4 regions of the Salmonella sp. A1325 genome follow, and region 2 is predicted to be linked to each of the others. Evidence: predicted binding sites of a transcription regulator. Region 2 holds the regulator's gene; each other region holds the start of a gene.
The links. Region 2 encodes PurR, which represses purine synthesis genes. Its sites were predicted from a motif close to CANGCAAACGTTTGCNTG; they were not measured.
Positions count from the first base shown of each region.

Region 1: guaB (IMP dehydrogenase) is a predicted target of PurR. The motif match lies at 1,159-1,176, and genes of this name have one in related genera.
Region 3: glyA (serine hydroxymethyltransferase) is a predicted target of PurR. The motif match lies at 1,465-1,482, and genes of this name have one in related genera.
Region 4: gltS (sodium/glutamate symporter) is a predicted target of PurR. The motif match lies at 1,404-1,421, and genes of this name have one in related genera.

Region 1 is NZ_JAMLWO010000008.1:101,435-103,642, forward strand. It holds gene guaB (IMP dehydrogenase) at 1-1,107, opposite strand, end outside; gene xseA (exodeoxyribonuclease VII large subunit) at 1,268-2,208, shown strand, end outside.
Region 2 is NZ_JAMLWO010000001.1:480,797-483,004, reverse strand. It holds gene punR (DNA-binding transcriptional activator PunR) at 1-334, shown strand, start outside; gene purR (HTH-type transcriptional repressor PurR) at 331-1,356, opposite strand; gene cydH (cytochrome bd-I oxidase subunit CydH) at 1,652-1,741, shown strand; gene sodB (superoxide dismutase [Fe]) at 1,824-2,208, opposite strand, start outside.
Region 3 is NZ_JAMLWO010000008.1:169,223-171,430, forward strand. It holds gene glyA (serine hydroxymethyltransferase) at 96-1,349, opposite strand; gene hmpA (NO-inducible flavohemoprotein) at 1,674-2,208, shown strand, end outside.
Region 4 is NZ_JAMLWO010000004.1:325,152-327,359, forward strand. It holds gene recG (ATP-dependent DNA helicase RecG) at 1-4, shown strand, start outside; gene gltS (sodium/glutamate symporter) at 40-1,245, opposite strand; gene xanP (xanthine/proton symporter XanP) at 1,473-2,208, shown strand, end outside.

The DNA.
Region 1 (2,208 bases), on a different contig from region 2:
TTCTTCGGTACCGGCCAGCATAGAGCCCACCATGACAGCGCTCGCGCCTGCGGCGATGGCTTTGGCGATATCGCCGGAGAAACGGATACCGCCGTCAGCGATAACCGGAATCCCGGTGCCTTCCAGCGCTTCAACTGCGTCAGAAACAGCGGTGATTTGCGGAACGCCCACGCCAGTCACGATACGAGTGGTACAGATGGAACCCGGGCCGATACCCACTTTCACCGCGCTGCAACCGGCTTCCGCCAGTGCGCGAGCGCCTGCGCCCGTCGCGACGTTGCCGCCGATGATTTGCAGATCAGGATATTTAGCACGGGTTTCACGGATACGTTGCAACACGCCTTCTGAATGACCGTGAGAGGAGTCGATCAGCAGTACGTCAACGCCTGCCGCCACCAGCGCGTCAACGCGCTCTTCGTTGCCCGCGCCTGCGCCGACCGCCGCGCCGACACGTAAACGGCCCTGCTCATCTTTACAGGAGTTTGGTTTACGTTCCGCTTTCTGGAAATCTTTTACGGTAATCATGCCAAGCAGATGGAAGTTATCATCAACGACCAGCGCTTTTTCTACGCGTTTTTCGTGCATTTTTGCCAGCACGACTTCACGGGCTTCGCCTTCACGAACGGTCACCAGACGCTCTTTCGGCGTCATGTAGACACTCACCGGCTGGTTCAGGTCAGTCACAAAACGCACGTCACGACCGGTGATGATACCCACCAGCTCGTTATCTTCAGTCACCACCGGATAGCCCGCGAAGCCATTACGCTCGGTCAGGGCTTTCACTTCATGCAACGTGGTGGTTGGCAGGACGGTCTGCGGGTCGGTCACTACGCCGGACTCGTGTTTCTTCACGCGGCGAACTTCTTCCGCCTGGCGCTCGATGGACATGTTTTTGTGGATAAAACCAATGCCGCCTTCCTGAGCCAGGGCAATTGCCAGGCGCGCTTCCGTCACGGTGTCCATCGCCGCAGAAAGCATAGGAATATTCAGACGAATGGTTTTCGTCAACTGCGTGCTAAGGTCGGCAGTATTCGGCAGAACGGTGGAGTGAGCGGGAACAAGGAGGACGTCGTCAAACGTCAGGGCTTCTTTAGCGATACGTAGCATGGGCAATATCTCACCTGGGAGGTTAATAAATATTGCCGCGGCATTATACAGAACGTAATCGGTTGCATCTACATTTTTTTGCAAATAGTGCTTGCGATCCCCCGTGAGCAGGTTACTATCGATTGAATAACCTGCTGATTTAGAATTTGATCCCGCTCACATGTTATCCTCTCAAACTTCCTCAATTTTTACCGTAAGCCGCCTTAACCAGACGGTTCGTCTGCTGTTAGAACAGGAGATGGGACAGGTATGGATCAGCGGCGAGATTTCTAATTTCACGCAACCTGCGTCAGGCCACTGGTACTTTACGCTCAAAGACGATACCGCTCAGGTGCGCTGTGCGATGTTCCGTAACAGCAATCGCCGGGTGACGTTCCGTCCGCAGCACGGGCAACAGGTGCTGGTACGCGCCAACATTACGCTGTACGAGCCGCGCGGCGATTATCAAATCATCGCCGAAAGTATGCAGCCAGCGGGCGAAGGCTTGTTGCAGCAGAAATATGAGCAGCTAAAAGCCAAACTCCAGGCCGAAGGCTTGTTCGATCAGCAGCATAAACAACCGCTGCCCTCCCCGGCCCACTGCGTGGGGGTGATCACCTCGAAAACCGGCGCAGCGTTGCACGATATTCTCCATGTGCTGAAGCGTCGTGACCCATCCCTGCCCGTTATTATCTACCCGACTGCAGTCCAGGGCGACGACGCGCCGGGGCAGATCGTTCGTGCTATCGAACTGGCGAACGCGCGGGGCGAGTGTGATGTACTGATCGTCGGGCGCGGCGGCGGTTCGCTGGAAGATTTGTGGAGTTTTAACGACGAACGCGTGGCGCGGGCGATTTTTGCCAGCCGCATTCCGGTGGTCAGTGCCGTCGGTCACGAAACGGACGTCACGATAGCTGATTTTGTCGCCGACCTGCGCGCGCCGACGCCATCAGCAGCGGCAGAAATTGTCAGCCGCAACCAGCAGGAGTTGTTGCGTCAGATCCAGTCCGCCCAGCAGCGTCTGGGCATGGCGATGGACTACTACCTCGCCAACCGCAGCCGTCGTTTCACGCAGATTTTTCACCGTCTGCAACAGCAACATCCGCAACTGCGTCTGGCCCG
Region 2 (2,208 bases):
CACTTCGCGAACCTTACCGAAACGGATTACCTGGCTGCTGGATAACCAAAAAAGGGTCGTCGTACCGGACTGGGAGTCATCGGCAACCTGCCTGTCGGCAGGACTATGCGTGGGAATGGTGCCGACGCATTTTGCCCGACAGTGGATAGACAGCGGAAAATGGGTGGCGCTGACGTTAGAGAATCCGTTTCCCGATGCGGCCTGTTGCGTGACGTGGCAGCAAAACGAGGCCTCGCCCGCGCTGGCATGGCTGCTGGACTATTTGGGCGATAGCGAAACGTTGAATCGGGAGTGGCTGCGGGAGCCAGAAGAGGCTCCCGACAGCGGGGATTAACGCCGATAGTCGCGGAACGGGCCGTCAGCGACCGAGCGACGCTCAACCAGGCGTGGATGAACTTCAATAGACTGTGACTCTTCACGCTTATTGACGATGCGATCCAATAGCATATTAAATGCGGTTTCGCCTAAAGAGTCTTTGGGCTGGTGAATCGTCGTCAGCGCCGGGGTGAAGAAACGGGCGTTACGCACATTGTCATAACCGATCACCGAAACGTCCTGCGGTACGCGAAGCCCCATTTCGTCAGCCGCGCAAAGCGCGCCCATCGCCATAATATCGCCGCCGCAGAAAACGGCGGTAGGGCGATGTGACTGCGATAAAATTTGCTGCATCGCGTGGTAACCGGATTCCGGCTCGAAGTCGCCCTGAACAATCCAGTTGTCCGGCACGTTGATCAGCGCCTCCTCCATGGCTTTCATAAAGCCTGCGAGCCGGCCCGCGCCGGTGTTGCGCTCCAGCGGGCCGGGAATAACGCCAATATCCCGGTGGCCGCGCTCAACCAGATAACGACCCGCCATATAGCCGCCTGCAAAGGCGTTATCAATCACCGTGTCGGTAAAATCGGCCTTCGCTTCACCCCAGTCCATCACCACCATCGGAATATGGCGATACTCTTCCAGCATGGAAAGCAGAGGTTCTGGATACTCAGAACACATCACCAGCAGGCCATCCACGCGCTTTTGCGCCATCATGGACAGGTAGGCGCGCTGTTTTTCCAGGTTATTCCAGGCGTTGCCTAAAATCAGCGTATAGCCTTTCTGGAAACAGTTTTTTTCAACTGCCTCGATAATTTCGGCAAAATAGGCCGCTTCGCTGCTGGTCGCCAGTAAGCCTATCGACTTGGTATGGTTAACCTTCAGGCTACGCGCGACGGCGCTGGGAGAGTAGTGCAGCTCTTTAATTGCCGCCCAGACCGCGTTACGCGTTTCTTCAGCGACAAAACGCGTTTTGTTGATTACGTGTGATACAGTTGTAGTGGAAACGTTTGCTCGTTTCGCTACATCTTTAATTGTTGCCATTACATTTCACTCCAGACCCTCGCTAAGCTCCTGAGAAACGCCAGGTAAACGTTTGCCTACACACACCCTAATCGCAACATCAGGGTTGCGGCACGCCGGAAAAACGACACGGAACGTCAGGAAGGGGTCAATGGCCGTTACGCTAATTCAGTAAGCCTGGAATTTTGTCTGATCTTGAGGAAAAGGGGAAGCGTTAAAAACAGTTATCAATATAAAACATGAGAGATTTTTGTGCGGGAATGTGCAAAAATGCGCTATATCACTTTTTGTGTGGGAATAAAAAGGAGAAAACTTGATGAGTACCGACCTGAAATTTTCGTTGATTACTACGCTGATTGTTCTGGGCGTGATTGTCGCAGGTGGATTAACGGCCGCTCTGCACTGATTTCCTCTCTTCTGAGGGTGGGCGTCTCCTCTATTCTATCCCTCTCTAAAACGCAGAAGGCGTACCTTCTGCGTACTCAGACTTATGCGGCGAGATTTTTCGCAACAAATTCCCAGTTAACCAGCGCCCAGAAATGCTCCAGATAGTTTGGACGGGCGTTGCGGTAGTCGATGTAATACGCGTGTTCCCACACATCAACCGTCAGCAACGGCGTTGCATCCGTAGTCAGCGGCGTACCGGCATTTGAGGTAGAAACGATAGCCAGTTTGCCATCAGCGCTTTTTACCAGCCATGTCCATCCGGAACCAAAGTTTTTGATAGCGGCATCGGTGAACTGCGCTTTAAATTCCGCGAAGCTGCCAAAAGATGCCGCGATAGCATCAGCCAGTTTCCCGGTCGGTTCGCCGCCAGCGTTTGGCGCCAGGCAGTTCCAGTAGAAGGTGTGGTTCCATACCTGAGCGGCGTTA
Region 3 (2,208 bases), on a different contig from region 2:
CCGCCGGATAATGACTTCCGGCGGCGTCACGTTATGGCGCATAAGTAATGCCCGACAGACGCAGCGCCATCGGGCCATTTACACAACACAAACGCTTACGCGTAAACCGGGAAGCGGGCGCAGATATCCAGTACTTTCGCTTTCACGCGTTCAATGGTGGCTTCATCATTGATGTTGTCCAGCACGTCGCACATCCAGCCAGCCAGCTCTTTCACTTCCGCTTCTTTGAAGCCGCGACGAGTAACCGCCGGAGAACCGATACGGATACCGGAAGTCACGAACGGGCTCTTAGGATCGTTCGGCACGCTGTTTTTGTTCACGGTGATGTTAGCGCGGCCCAGCGCGGCGTCAGCTTCTTTACCGGTCAGGTTTTTATCCACCAGGTCCAGCAGGAACAGATGGTTCTCAGTGCCGCCAGACACCACTTTGTAGCCGCGGTTCAGGAACACTTCTACCATCGCTTTGGCGTTTTTCGCCACCTGCTGCTGGTAAACTTTGAACTCCGGCTCCATCGCTTCTTTCAGCGCTACCGCTTTACCGGCGATCACGTGCATCAGCGGGCCGCCCTGCGCGCTTGGGAACACGGCGGAGTTCAGTTTTTTGTACAGCTCTTCATCGCCGCCCTTCGCCAGGATCAGGCCGCCGCGCGGACCCGCCAGGGTTTTGTGGGTGGTGGTGGTGACAACGTGAGCGTGCGGAACCGGGTTCGGGTAAACGCCTGCGGCAATCAGGCCCGCCACGTGCGCCATGTCGACAAACAGGTATGCGCCGATGCTGTCAGCGATTTCACGCATTTTTGCCCAGTCAACGATACCGGAATAAGCAGAGAAGCCACCGATAATCATCTTCGGCTTGTGCTCTTTGGCCAGCTTCGCCATCTCGTCATAGTCAATTTTACCGGACTCATCGATACCGTAAGGTACGATGTTGTACAGTTTACCGGAGAAGTTAACCGGGGAGCCGTGAGTCAGGTGGCCGCCCTGCGCCAGGTTCATACCCAGAACGGTATCGCCCGGCTGCAGCAGCGCGGTGTAAACAGCGAAGTTAGCCTGAGAACCGGAGTGCGGCTGCACGTTAGCGTAGTCGGCGCCGAACAGTTCTTTCGCGCGGTCGATAGCCAGCTGCTCTACGACATCAACGTATTCGCAACCGCCGTAGTAGCGCTTGCCCGGATATCCTTCAGCGTATTTGTTGGTCAGCTGAGACCCCTGCGCCTGCATCACGCGCGGGCTGGTGTAGTTTTCGGAGGCGATCAGTTCGATGTGCTCTTCCTGACGTACTTTTTCCTGCTCCATAGCCTGCCACAACTCGGCATCATAATCGGCAATGTTCATTTCACGCTTTAACATCCGCATCTCCTGACTCAGCTAACAATAAAATTTGTGCCTGAAAAGGCAGTCCGTGGGACTTCGGCCAACAGTATAACCGAATCATTCTTCGATAACAGGTCTTGACAAAGGTTTTTACGCAAACGATTACCTATGCGTCAGATAAGGGTTTCCTGAACGAGAGCCTGACGAATTTCAACGGATTTCTTTTCAGCTTTGTGATGCAGATTTTTCACGTTGTTACCTCCATAACGTAAAGCAGAGAAGAACCATTTACAATGCAAGGGTATTTTTATAAGATGCATTTGATATACATCATTAGATTTTCACATAAAGGAAGCACGTATGCTTGACGCACAAACCATCGCTACAGTAAAGGCCACCATTCCCCTGCTGGTTGAAACAGGACCGAAACTGACCGCCCACTTCTACGACCGTATGTTTACGCATAACCCGGAGCTCAAAGAAATCTTCAATATGAGCAACCAGCGTAACGGCGATCAGCGTGAAGCCCTGTTTAATGCTATCGCGGCCTACGCCAGCAATATCGAAAATTTACCGGCGTTGCTGCCGGCGGTAGAAAAAATCGCGCAGAAGCACACCAGCTTCCAGATTAAGCCGGAGCAGTACAACATCGTCGGGACGCATCTGCTGGCGACGCTGGATGAAATGTTCAACCCGGGCCAGGAAGTGCTGGATGCGTGGGGCAAAGCCTATGGCGTACTGGCTAACGTCTTTATTCATCGGGAAGCCGAGATTTATCACGAGAACGCCAGCAAAGACGGCGGCTGGGAAGGCACGCGCCCCTTCCGCATCGTTGCGAAAACCCCGCGTAGCGCACTGATCACCAGCTTTGAGTTTGAACCGGTCGACGGCGGTA
Region 4 (2,208 bases), on a different contig from region 2:
CTAGTGAGCACGGCGGCTTTAATGCCGCCGTACAAACTATTATTGCGCGAAAATCGGTAACAGCAGGTACAGCTTGATCACCAACGCATTGACGATATCGATAAAGAACGCGCCGACCATCGGCACCACCAGGAACGCCATATGCGAGGGGCCAAAACGGTCGGTAATCGCCTGCATATTAGCAATGGCGGTCGGCGTTGCGCCCAAGCCAAAACCACAGTGACCCGCCGCCAGCACCGCCGCATCGTAGTTTTTCCCCATCATGCGCCAGGTGACGAAGATCGCGTACAGCGCCATGAAGATGGTCTGTACCACCAGAATCGCCAGCATCGGCAGCGCCAGCGACGCCAGTTCCCACAGCTTCAGGCTCATCAGCGCCATTGCCAGGAACAGTGACAAACTCACGTTCCCCAGCACCGAAACAGCACGCTCAAATACGCGATAAAAACCCACCAGCGCCAGGCCATTGCTGAGGATCACCCCAACAAATAGCACACAAACGAAGACCGGCAGTTCAAGCACCGTTCCCGCCAGTAGCTGCGCTACGATTTTGCCCACGGTCAGACAGATAGCAATCAGGGCGATGGTTTCGATTAGCACCAGAGAGGTGATCATACGGCCCACATCCGGCTTTTCAAAGGCCGTCGGCACGGCCTGATCGTCAGGCATTCCATCCGGCGTGGTGGAGTGTTTCACCAGATAACGCGCTACCGGGCCGCCAATCAACCCGCCCAGCACCAGGCCAAAGGTTGCACATGCCATTGCAACTTCGGTGGCACTGGCAAAACCATAACGTTCGACAAACAGTTTACTCCACGCCGCGCCGGTACCGTGTCCGCCGGACAGCGTAATTGACCCGGCAATCAGCCCCATTAACGGGTCCAGCCCCAACAGACTCGCCATGCCGATACCGATGGCATTCTGCATCAGCAGTAATCCGACCACGACTACCAGGAAGACGCCAACAACACGCCCCCCCTTGCGCAGGCTGGCAAGGTTAGCGTTAAGGCCGATCGTCGCGAAAAACGCCAGCATCAACGGATCGCGCAGGGTCATATCAAAGTTGACCTCCCAACCGACGCTTTTTTTCAGTACCAGCAGAGCAACCGCAACCAGTAACCCCCCCGCCACCGGTTCCGGAATCGTATATTTCTTCAGTAAGGAGACAGACTGGACCAGCTTGCGACCCAGTAGCAGCACCAGCGTGGCGGCGACAAGGGTCGATAAGGTATCGAGTTCAAACATTTAAAGCTCCTGTAGTGCGCTGTGACACGTGCGCACAAATCATTTCCTGAGTCAGTTTTTTAGCTCTTTGCGAGTCTTCGGCATGGATTTTAAGCAGAAAAAGGCAAAAAGTTATATAAAAAGGTGCATTTATCTTTTTTAAATATTAAGAATATTCGCTCGCAATCGTTTGCTTTTACCACCTGGTCAGATAAAATCATCGCTTTTCCACCACGAGAATGTCCCTGATGTCCGTTAACGCCATCGAGCCGGCAGATGCGCAACCGGTTGCGCAGACGCAAAACAGCGAATTAATTTACCGTCTTGAAGATCGCCCGCCGCTCCCTCAAACCCTTTTTGCCGCTTGTCAGCATCTGCTGGCCATGTTTGTCGCGGTAATCACGCCAGCGCTGTTAATCTGCCAGGCGTTGGGTTTACCGGCGCAGGATACGCAGCACATTATCAGCATGTCGCTGTTCGCCTCCGGCGTAGCCTCTATTATTCAAATCAAAGCGTGGGGGCCGGTAGGATCGGGGCTGTTATCCATCCAGGGAACCAGTTTTAACTTTGTCGCCCCGCTGATTATGGGCGGTACCGCGCTGAAAACCGGCGGCGCGGACGTCCCGACGATGATGGCGGCGCTGTTCGGCACGCTGATGCTGGCAAGCTGCACCGAGATGGTGCTTTCTCGCATTCTACATCTGGCGCGCCGGATTATCACGCCGTTAGTCTCCGGCGTCGTGGTAATGATTATTGGCCTGTCGCTGATTCAGGTGGGGCTAACCTCCATCGGCGGCGGCTATGCCGCAATGAGCGACAACACCTTTGGCGCACCGAAAAACCTGCTGCTGGCCGGCGTCGTCCTGGCCATTATTATCCTGCTCAATCGGCAGCGTAATCCCTACCTGCGCGTGGCTTCTTTGGTTATTGCCATGGCGGCTGGCTATCTTTTGGCCTGGTTTATGGGCATGTTGCCTGAGAATA